2 regions of the Providencia sp. PROV208 genome follow, and region 2 is predicted to be linked to the other one. Evidence: predicted binding sites of a transcription regulator. Region 2 holds the regulator's gene; the other holds the start of a gene.
What was found. Region 2 encodes PurR, which represses purine synthesis genes. Its sites were predicted from a motif close to CANGCAAACGTTTGCNTG; they were not measured.
Positions count from the first base shown of each region.

Region 1: a site for PurR is predicted at 2,146-2,163, ahead of purM (phosphoribosylformylglycinamidine cyclo-ligase). Genes of this name have one in related genera too.

Region 1 covers NZ_JAMPNS010000015.1:49,621-54,149, forward strand. The annotation lists gene rlmF (23S rRNA (adenine(1618)-N(6))-methyltransferase RlmF) at 1-84, shown strand, start outside; partial or broken gene PR766_RS11670 (SDR family oxidoreductase) at 145-312, shown strand; gene purN (phosphoribosylglycinamide formyltransferase) at 404-1,042, opposite strand; gene purM (phosphoribosylformylglycinamidine cyclo-ligase) at 1,042-2,082, opposite strand; gene upp (uracil phosphoribosyltransferase) at 2,400-3,026, shown strand; gene uraA (uracil permease) at 3,102-4,397, shown strand; gene hda (DnaA inactivator Hda) at 4,507-4,529, shown strand, end outside.
Region 2 covers NZ_JAMPNS010000007.1:34,181-38,709, reverse strand. The annotation lists gene punR (DNA-binding transcriptional activator PunR) at 9-914, shown strand; gene purR (HTH-type transcriptional repressor PurR) at 930-1,955, opposite strand; gene cydH (cytochrome bd-I oxidase subunit CydH) at 2,223-2,306, shown strand; gene sodB (superoxide dismutase [Fe]) at 2,395-2,973, opposite strand; gene PR766_RS06295 (Grx4 family monothiol glutaredoxin) at 3,586-3,933, shown strand; gene rnt (ribonuclease T) at 4,039-4,529, opposite strand, start outside.

The DNA of each region.
Region 1 (4,529 bases), on a different contig from region 2:
GGGCAAAAAATCAGTCGCTTCGTGGCCTGGACTTTCCACGACGCGCAACAGCAGGCCGCCTGGGCGGAAAAACGCTGGCGTTAATTTCCCTGGTGCCGATTATTTAACCGGCACCGATAAAACTTCGCATTTCCCTTTCAATTTCTGCATGCTGATGGTGATGAGGCAGCTCGGGTTGATCGAGTTAAAGATAGCTTACCGATGAAACGTGGAGGTCAGCCAGAAGAGGTTGCTCTGGTTATCGCGTGGTTGCTGTCTGATGAGGCATCTTACGTCACGGAAAGTTTTATCGATTTGGCAGGTGGGAAATAAAACGTTTATTGTGGATGGTTGGGTTTGAGTTATTCGCACAGACCTGCCAACCAAGTCTGCGCGAGTGTATTTAAATCTACCTAACAGCGTATTAATTTGCGCGATAACCCGTTGCTGGTAATGGTTGCCCATCTAATACAGCTTTGCCCTCTTGCATCATCAGCCGTTCGGAAACAAACCATTCAATGACTTGAGGATAAATCAGGTGCTCTTGCAGTTTAACGCGTTCAACCAAATCGTCTTCCGTATCTTGTGCGAAGACCGGAATATGACCTTGTAGAATAATCGGTCCGCCATCGAGCTCTTCGGTGACAAAATGCACGGAAGTACCGTGTTCTTTGTCGCCGTTTTCAAGCGCGCGTCGATGGGTATGTAGCCCCGGGTATTTAGGCAGTAAAGAAGGGTGGATATTCAGCATTTTCCCTGTGAAATGTTTCACAAAATCAGGGGTTAAAATACGCATAAACCCAGCTAAGACGACTAAATCAGGTTGGTATTGTTCGATAGTATCCAAGAGTGCTGCATCGTAGGCTTGACGGTCTGTGATTGTTTTTGAGCTAACACAAAGGGCTGGAATCCCAGCCTCTTGTGCACGAATCAGACCGTATGCATCACTTTTATTACTGATAACAGCGGCAATTTGACCATCAATTTGATGGTGTTGGCAGGCGTCAATAATCGACTGCAAATTGCTGCCACTACCTGAAATCAAAACGACGATTTTCTTCATTAGCGAATAACAACCTGCTCTTCACCCGCAGGTAATGCGCCAATTGTTCCTATCTGCCAAGCATTTTCACCTAATGCTGTTAGCAATTTTAATGCGGACTCAACTTCAGTCTGTGGTAGGGCGATGATGATGCCGACGCCGCAGTTAAATGTACGATACATTTCATGCGTCGTGACATCGCCCGCTTGTTGCAGCCATTCGAATACTGCAGGCCATTCCCAGCTGTTGCCATCAATGATAGCTTGGGTGTTATCCGGTAAAACGCGTGGGATATTTTCCCAGAAGCCGCCACCCGTAATATGCGCAATGGCATGAATGTCGTTTTTAGCAATTAATTCTAAAACGTTTTTAACGTAAATGCGTGTAGGCTCTAACAAGTGGTCGGCGAGAGATTTGCCTGCTAATAGCGTGTTCTCTGGATTGGTTTTGCTGACTTCTAGAATTTTACGAACTAACGAGTAACCGTTAGAGTGAGGACCGCTTGAAGCTAAAGCGATAAGCGCATCGCCAGCACTGACTTTAGAACCATCAATAATTTCAGAGCGTTCTACTACCCCGACGCAGAAACCTGCAACATCGTAATCTTCGCCATGATACATGCCTGGCATTTCAGCGGTTTCACCACCGACTAATGCACAGCCAGACTGCTTACAACCTTCGGCAATACCAGTAATGACGCTAGCGGCAGTATCAACATCTAATTTACCAGTCGCATAGTAGTCTAAGAAAAACAGTGGCTCAGCACCTTGGACAATCAGGTCATTGACGCACATCGCGACTAAATCGATACCGATGGATTCATGACGTTTTAAATCCATCGCGAGGCGTAGTTTGGTTCCCACACCGTCAGTGCCGGATACTAAGACAGGCTCACGGTATTTTTGTGGTAGGGCACACAGTGCGCCGAACCCTCCCAATCCTCCCATTACTTCTGGACGGCGAGTCTCTTTCACCACACCTTTGATACGTTCAACCAATGCGTTACCTGCATCAATATCAACACCGGCATCTTTATAGCTGAGAGAGGTTTTATCAGTCACTACGGCCCCCAAGGCAATTGCATTTTGGAAAAGATAACTTCATTTGCCGATATTCTATCAGGCTCCGCAAACGTTTGCGATAGCTTTCTGACTGAAATATTTGAGGCAATAAATTGTGATATCGTGATGCAAAGCGCATGAATTTATTCACGGTCTACATGCTAAAAAATATTATGTGTATACTAATTCAACAAAGAGTAAGTGATTGATGTTTATTTGACCTGAATCAAGATGATTCTAGTGGCATTGAGGGAAAAAAGCGGTATAATCCCGCGATTTTTTTGTCCGGTGACGTTTTAAAAAAGTAGGAGAAACCCATGAAGATCGTTGAGGTAAAACACCCTCTCGTTAAACATAAACTCGGCCTGATGCGAGATCATGATATAAGCACTAAGCGCTTTCGTGAACTGGCCTCAGAGGTTGGTAGCCTACTGACTTATGAAGCGACCGCTGACCTAGAAACTGAAAAAGTAACAATTGATGGTTGGTGTGGTCCTGTAGAAATTGAACAAATTAAAGGTAAAAAAATCACTGTAGTACCAATTCTGCGTGCAGGTATTGGTATGATGAACGGTGTATTGGAAAGCATCCCAAGCGCACGTATCAGTGTAGTGGGCATTTACCGTGATGAAGAAACGTTACAACCTGTCCCATATTTCCAAAAATTAGTTTCTAACATTGATGAGCGTATGGCGCTGATTGTTGACCCAATGTTAGCAACCGGTGGTTCTATGATTGCAACCATCGATCTTCTGAAAAAATCCGGTTGTAACTCAATTAAAGTTTTAGTTTTAGTTGCTGCACCAGAAGGTATTGCTGCATTAGAAGCGGCGCACCCAGATGTCGAATTGTACACGGCTTCAATTGACCAACATTTAAATGATGAAGGTTACATTGTTCCGGGTCTCGGAGATGCGGGCGATAAGATATTTGGTACTAAATAATAATGAAGCCGACTGAAGAGTCGGCTTTTTTTTGATAAAAAAAATAATATTGATGACGCAAAGAGGATGAAGAACATGACACGCCGCACGATAAGTGTTGAAGAAAGACCACCATTACTACAAACCATTCCATTAAGCTTTCAACATTTGTTTGCCATGTTTGGGGCAACGGTTATTGTTCCTATTTTATTTGGCGTGAACCCAGCGACGATTTTATTATTCAACGGGATTGGGACGCTGCTGTATTTATTTATCTGTAAAGGTAAAATTCCTGCATATTTAGGGTCGAGCTTTGCTTTTATTTCTCCTGTTTTAATCCTATTACCACTCGGTTATGAGTTAGCACTTGGCGGATTCATTATCTGCGGGGTGCTATTTTGTATTGTGGCACTGATTGTTAAGGTTGCAGGGCGTGGTTGGATCAATGTGATGTTCCCGCCTGCCGCAATGGGGGCAATTGTTGCGGTTATTGGGTTAGAATTAGCGCAAACAGCCGCTAGCATGGCAGGTTTGTTGCCAAAAGATGGTGCTGTGGTTGATTCAAACACATTAATCATTTCGATTACGACATTATCAATCACTATCTTATGTGCCGTGGTTTTCCGTGGATTCTTATCCATTATCCCAATCCTAATCGGTTTCTTAGCGGGTTATGCACTCTCTTACTTTATGGGGATTGTTGACTTTACACCGGTTATCGAAGCGCCATGGTTTGCTATTCCTACATTCTATACACCGCGCTTTGAGTGGTTTGCGATTTTAACCATTTTACCAGCGGCTTTAGTGGTGATTGCAGAACACGTTGGGCACTTAGTTGTGACAGCAAATATTGTTGAACGCGATTTAATGAAAAACCCAGGTTTACATCGTTCTATGTTCGCAAACGGTATCTCTACCGTGCTGTCAGGTTTCTTCGGTTCTACGCCGAATACCACTTACGGTGAAAACATCGGGGTAATGGCGATTACTAAGGTATACAGTACGTGGGTCATCGGTGGCGCGGCAATTATCGCTATCTTACTCTCTTGCGTGGGCAAATTAGCCGCAGCAATTCAATTAGTGCCAGTACCTGTTATGGGTGGTGTTTCACTGTTACTGTATGGGGTGATCGGTGCATCGGGTATTCGCGTTCTGATCGACTCTAAAGTGGATTATAACAAACCACAAAACCTGATTTTAACCTCAGTGATTTTAATCATCGGTGTGAGTGGTGCGGTGATCCATATTGGACAAGCTGAACTGAAAGGTATGGCGTTGGCGACTATCGTGGGTATTTTTATGGCACTATTATTCCGCTTTATTACGTTTGTTCGCCCAGAAAAACAATTTGTGACTTCAGAAGTCAAAGTATTAGACGAAAATAAAAAATAAGTCAGAACTAAGATAAATAGATTGCCGGAGTGGCTAAAGCTCCGGCAATTAACCGTCAGGCTGTTCATCTCTTCTTGTTATTTATGATAAACTCAATGGCGTTAATTGAATTGCACAATCAGAGGCGCTTCT
Region 2 (4,529 bases):
GAAAGAAAATGTGGTCAGCTCATGCACTTGAAGTCATAGACGCAGTGGCTCGAACGGGAAGTTTTAGTGGTGCCGCAGATGAGCTGCATCGAGTCCCTTCAGCGATCAGCTATACAGTGAAACAAATCGAGGAATGGTTGGCAGTACCACTATTTGAGCGGCGTCACCGCGATGTAGTGTTGACTGAAGCGGGCGTTATCTTTATTAAAGAGAGCCGAAGTGTTATCAAAAAAATGATTGATACCCGCCATCAGTGTCAGCAAGTCGCAAATGGGTGGCGTGGGCAGTTCAGTATTGCGGTTGATTGTATTGTGAAACCACAGCGTACTGAGCAGTTGATTTTAGACTTTTATCGCCATTTTCCTGATATTGAGCTCTATATACACCCTGAAGTTTTTAATGGTGTCTGGGATGCTTTAGCGGATGGCAGAGTGGATGTGGCAATTGGTGCAACTCGTGCCTCACCCATTGGTGAGCGTTATAGTTTTCGTGATATGGGGTTTATGTCATGGCGCTGTGTGGCAAGCCCTGAACACCCATTAGCAAAAATCCAAGGTAAACTGACGGATGACCAAATGCGAGAGTATCCGAGTTTATGTCTTGAAGATACCTCTCGAAGCTTACCTAAGCGAGACACGTGGGCATTGGATAACCAGCGCCGCTTAGTTGTGCCTTATTGGGAAAGTGGTTTGGCATGTTTAGCGAATGGTCTCTGCGTTGGAATGGTGCCAGAACATCGAGCCGCACCCTTGTGTGCAGAAGGGAAATTAGTTGAATTGGAGCTAGCGCAGCCTTTCCCTGAAAGTCCATGTTGCTTAACATGGGTTGAAAACAATACATCTCCGGCGTTGAGTTGGCTTCTGGACTATCTTGGTGATAGTGAAACGCTCAACGCGGAGTGGTTTGCTAGCTAAATAATAACGACATGATTAACGGCGATAGTCGATAAATGGACCATCTGCCACGGAACGGCGTTCAACTAAACGTGGATGAACTTCAATCGTTTGTGCATCTTCACGTTTATTCACGATACGATCAAGCAACATCGCAAATGCCATTTGACCTAAACGCTCTTTTGGCTGGTGAATGGTAGTCAAAGCTGGGGTGAAGTAACGAGCGTTACGCACGTTATCATAACCAATAATGGAAATATCTTGAGGAACTCGCAGTCCCATCTCATCAGCAGCACAAATTGCCCCCATCGCCATAATATCACCACCACAAAAGACAGCTGTAGGGCGGTGCTTGTTACTGAGGATTTGCATCATCGCTTTATAACCGGATTCTGGCTCGAAATCTCCCTGAACAATCCACTCATCTTTCAGGGTGACTTTGGCTTCTTCCATGGCTTTTTTAAAACCAGTTAAACGTCCAATCCCCGTATTTCTTTCGAGAGACCCCGGGATCACGCCAATTTCCCGATGACCGCGATCAATAAGGTAACGACCGGCTAAATAACCACCGTGGAAAGAGTTATCAATAATACTATCAGTAAAGTCGCCACGAGAAGTTCCCCAATCCATTACCACCATTGGAATATTGCGGTAATCTTCCAACATGCCAATTAGGGTATCGGGGTATTCTGAGCACATGACAAGTAGACCATCGACTCGTTTTTGCGCCAGCATTTGCAGGTAGGCTTTTTGCTTACCTAAGTTATTGTGAGAATTACATAAAATTAAAGTGTAGCCTTTCTCATAGCAACTATTTTCAACAGATTCGATGACTTCTGCAAAATAGGGCGCCTCACTTGATGTCGCCAGTAGACCAATTGATTTGGTGTGATTGACTTTTAAACTACGAGCAACCGCACTTGGAGAATAATTGAGCTCTTTGATGGCGGCCCAAACGGCCGTTTTTGTATCATCAGCGACAAAACGCGTCTTGTTGATAACATGGGAGACGGTTGTGGTGGAGACGCCTGCACGCTTCGCCACATCTTTAATTGTTGCCATGAGAAGAAAAAACTCCTAACCAAAACTTGGTCTCTAAAATAATTCTAGTTAAATAATTACCTGCATATTGATGCATAGTCTCTTTGCTGGCAATAATTTAGCGATTTGTTATCGATTTTGTCTGATCTAGCGCAAAAACGAAAGAAATAATTGATGTTATAACATGTGATATAGACACTGGTTTTACGTTTTTGTGCATGTATACTGAAATAACCTTTTTATTTTATGGTTATTTGATAATTCAATTTCTCGATATGAGAGGGTCTCATGGATACAGATTTAAAATATGGATTACTAGCGGCATTTGGCTCTTTAGCTGTAATTATTTTGTTTGTTGTGCACATTTTCTGATTTCATTTCCATCCTTACTATTTAGGATGAGAAATAATTAAGGGCGAGTATTGTACTCGCCCTTAGTCATTTTAGATCTGAACTAAAATTAAGCCAGATTTTCTTCAACAAATTTCCAGTTAACCAGCGCCCAGAAATTTTCTAAGTATTTTGGACGCGCGTTACGGTAATCGATGTAGTAAGCGTGTTCCCAGATATCAACAGTCAGAACGGGCTTGTCGTCACCAGAGATTGGTGTTGCTGCGTTAGAGGTGTTGACGATAGCGAGGCTACCATCTGCTTTTTTCACTAACCAAGTCCAACCTGCACCGAAGTTTTTAACTGCGGCATCAGTGAATTGCTCTTTGAACTGAGCGAATGAACCGAATGCTTTGTTGATAGCTTCAGCAACTTTACCTGTTGGTTCGCCACCTGCATTTGGTGCTAAGCAGTGCCAGTAGAAAGTGTGGTTCCAAACTTGAGCCGCGTTATTGAATACGCCAGCGTCAGAAGTTTTGATGATTTCTTCTAAAGACAGACCTTCAAATTTGGTGCCTTTGATCAGGTTGTTCAGGTTAACAACATATGTGTTGTGGTGCTTACCATAGTGATATTCTAAGGTTTCAGCAGAGATATGCGGTTCTAAAGCATCTTTAGCATAAGGTAGAGCTGGTAATTCAAAAGACATTGCGTACTCCTTGATTGCTTTTATTCAGTGTTTAGGGTGTTTGCTCGTAAAATGAGCGAAATTAAGCGTGTATCTATTTGTTAATCTACTTCTATTATAGTGACGGGAAACGATTATCAGCTACCACGTCATCGAATCAGTTATTTATTTATCATAACAGAATACAGGCTACTGTAAGAAAAAACCTGCTACATGATGCTATTTATGTCTTAATTGTTAGTAAGTTGCATAATATCACTCTCACCCTGATCGTGATTATCATGGATAAGCGGAGAAATGCATCAAGTGTTATTAATTTGCTAATATATTAACAAATAACTCCTATGATTACACGGCAAAAACGCCAACAGCAAATTTTTTATAGCAAAAAGAAAACGTTGCTATTTGTTCTTCACCTTTTGAGTACCGCAAATAGGAGTGCTATAGTATTCACCTTATAAAACTGGCATATTGTATGAAACAATCACGGAACAATTTGCGATGTTTTGACAATGCCGGCATTACACCGGTCAATCTGTTCTGTCTAATGAGTTATCTTGGAAATGGTTCTGAGGAATGATTTAAAGTGACTCACCTGACTACAAAATCAGCACCCACGTTTTAGGATATAAAATGACAACAATCGAAAAAATTGAGCGCCAAGTTAAAGAAAACCCAATTTTATTATATATGAAAGGCTCTCCAAAACTGCCTAGCTGCGGATTTTCTGCTCAAGCTGTTCAAGCACTGTCTTCTTGCGGTGAACGCTTTGCTTACGTCGACATTCTACAAAATCCAGATATCCGCGCAGAGCTGCCAAAATATGCTAACTGGCCAACATTCCCGCAATTATGGGTTGATGGCGAGTTAGTTGGTGGTTGTGACATTATCGTTGAAATGTTCCAGCGTGGCGAGTTACAAACATTGATTAAAGAAACTGCGGACAAATACCGTCCAGCAGATGAAACCATTACTGAGTAATCAAATGGTTATGTGGGCCTTTGAGCTTACAACATATTGATAGAAAACCGTATTAGCATAAAAACTAATACGGTTTTTTTGTATTTCTGGCGGGAATAAAGGGCGTTATTGAGGTTCGCTAGGAAGCGGCCATCCGCCGAGTTTTTTCCATTTATTCACTAACTCGCAGAATAACAGTGCGGTACGATTAGTATCATACAAGGCGCCATGAGCTTGTTTTCCATCAAATGGAATACCCGCTGTGACACATGCTTTTGCGAGGATAGTTTGCCCAAAAACTAAACCACTCAGTGCTGCCGTATCGAATGTTGCAAAAGGATGGAAAGGGTTACGCTTTAACCCAGAGCGTTCAGCTGCATTCATGACAAAACTGTGGTCAAAATTAGCATTGTGCGCCACCATAATTGCTCGATTACAATCTGTGTTTTTCATGCCTTTTCGGATTGTTTTAAAAATGGCATGCAATGCGTCATATTCACTCACTGCCCCACGTAATGGGTTGGTTGGATCGATACCTGTAAATTCAAGAGCCGAGGGTTCCAAATTCGCCCCCTCAAAAGGTTCTACATGAAAATGCAGCGTTTCATCAATGGCGA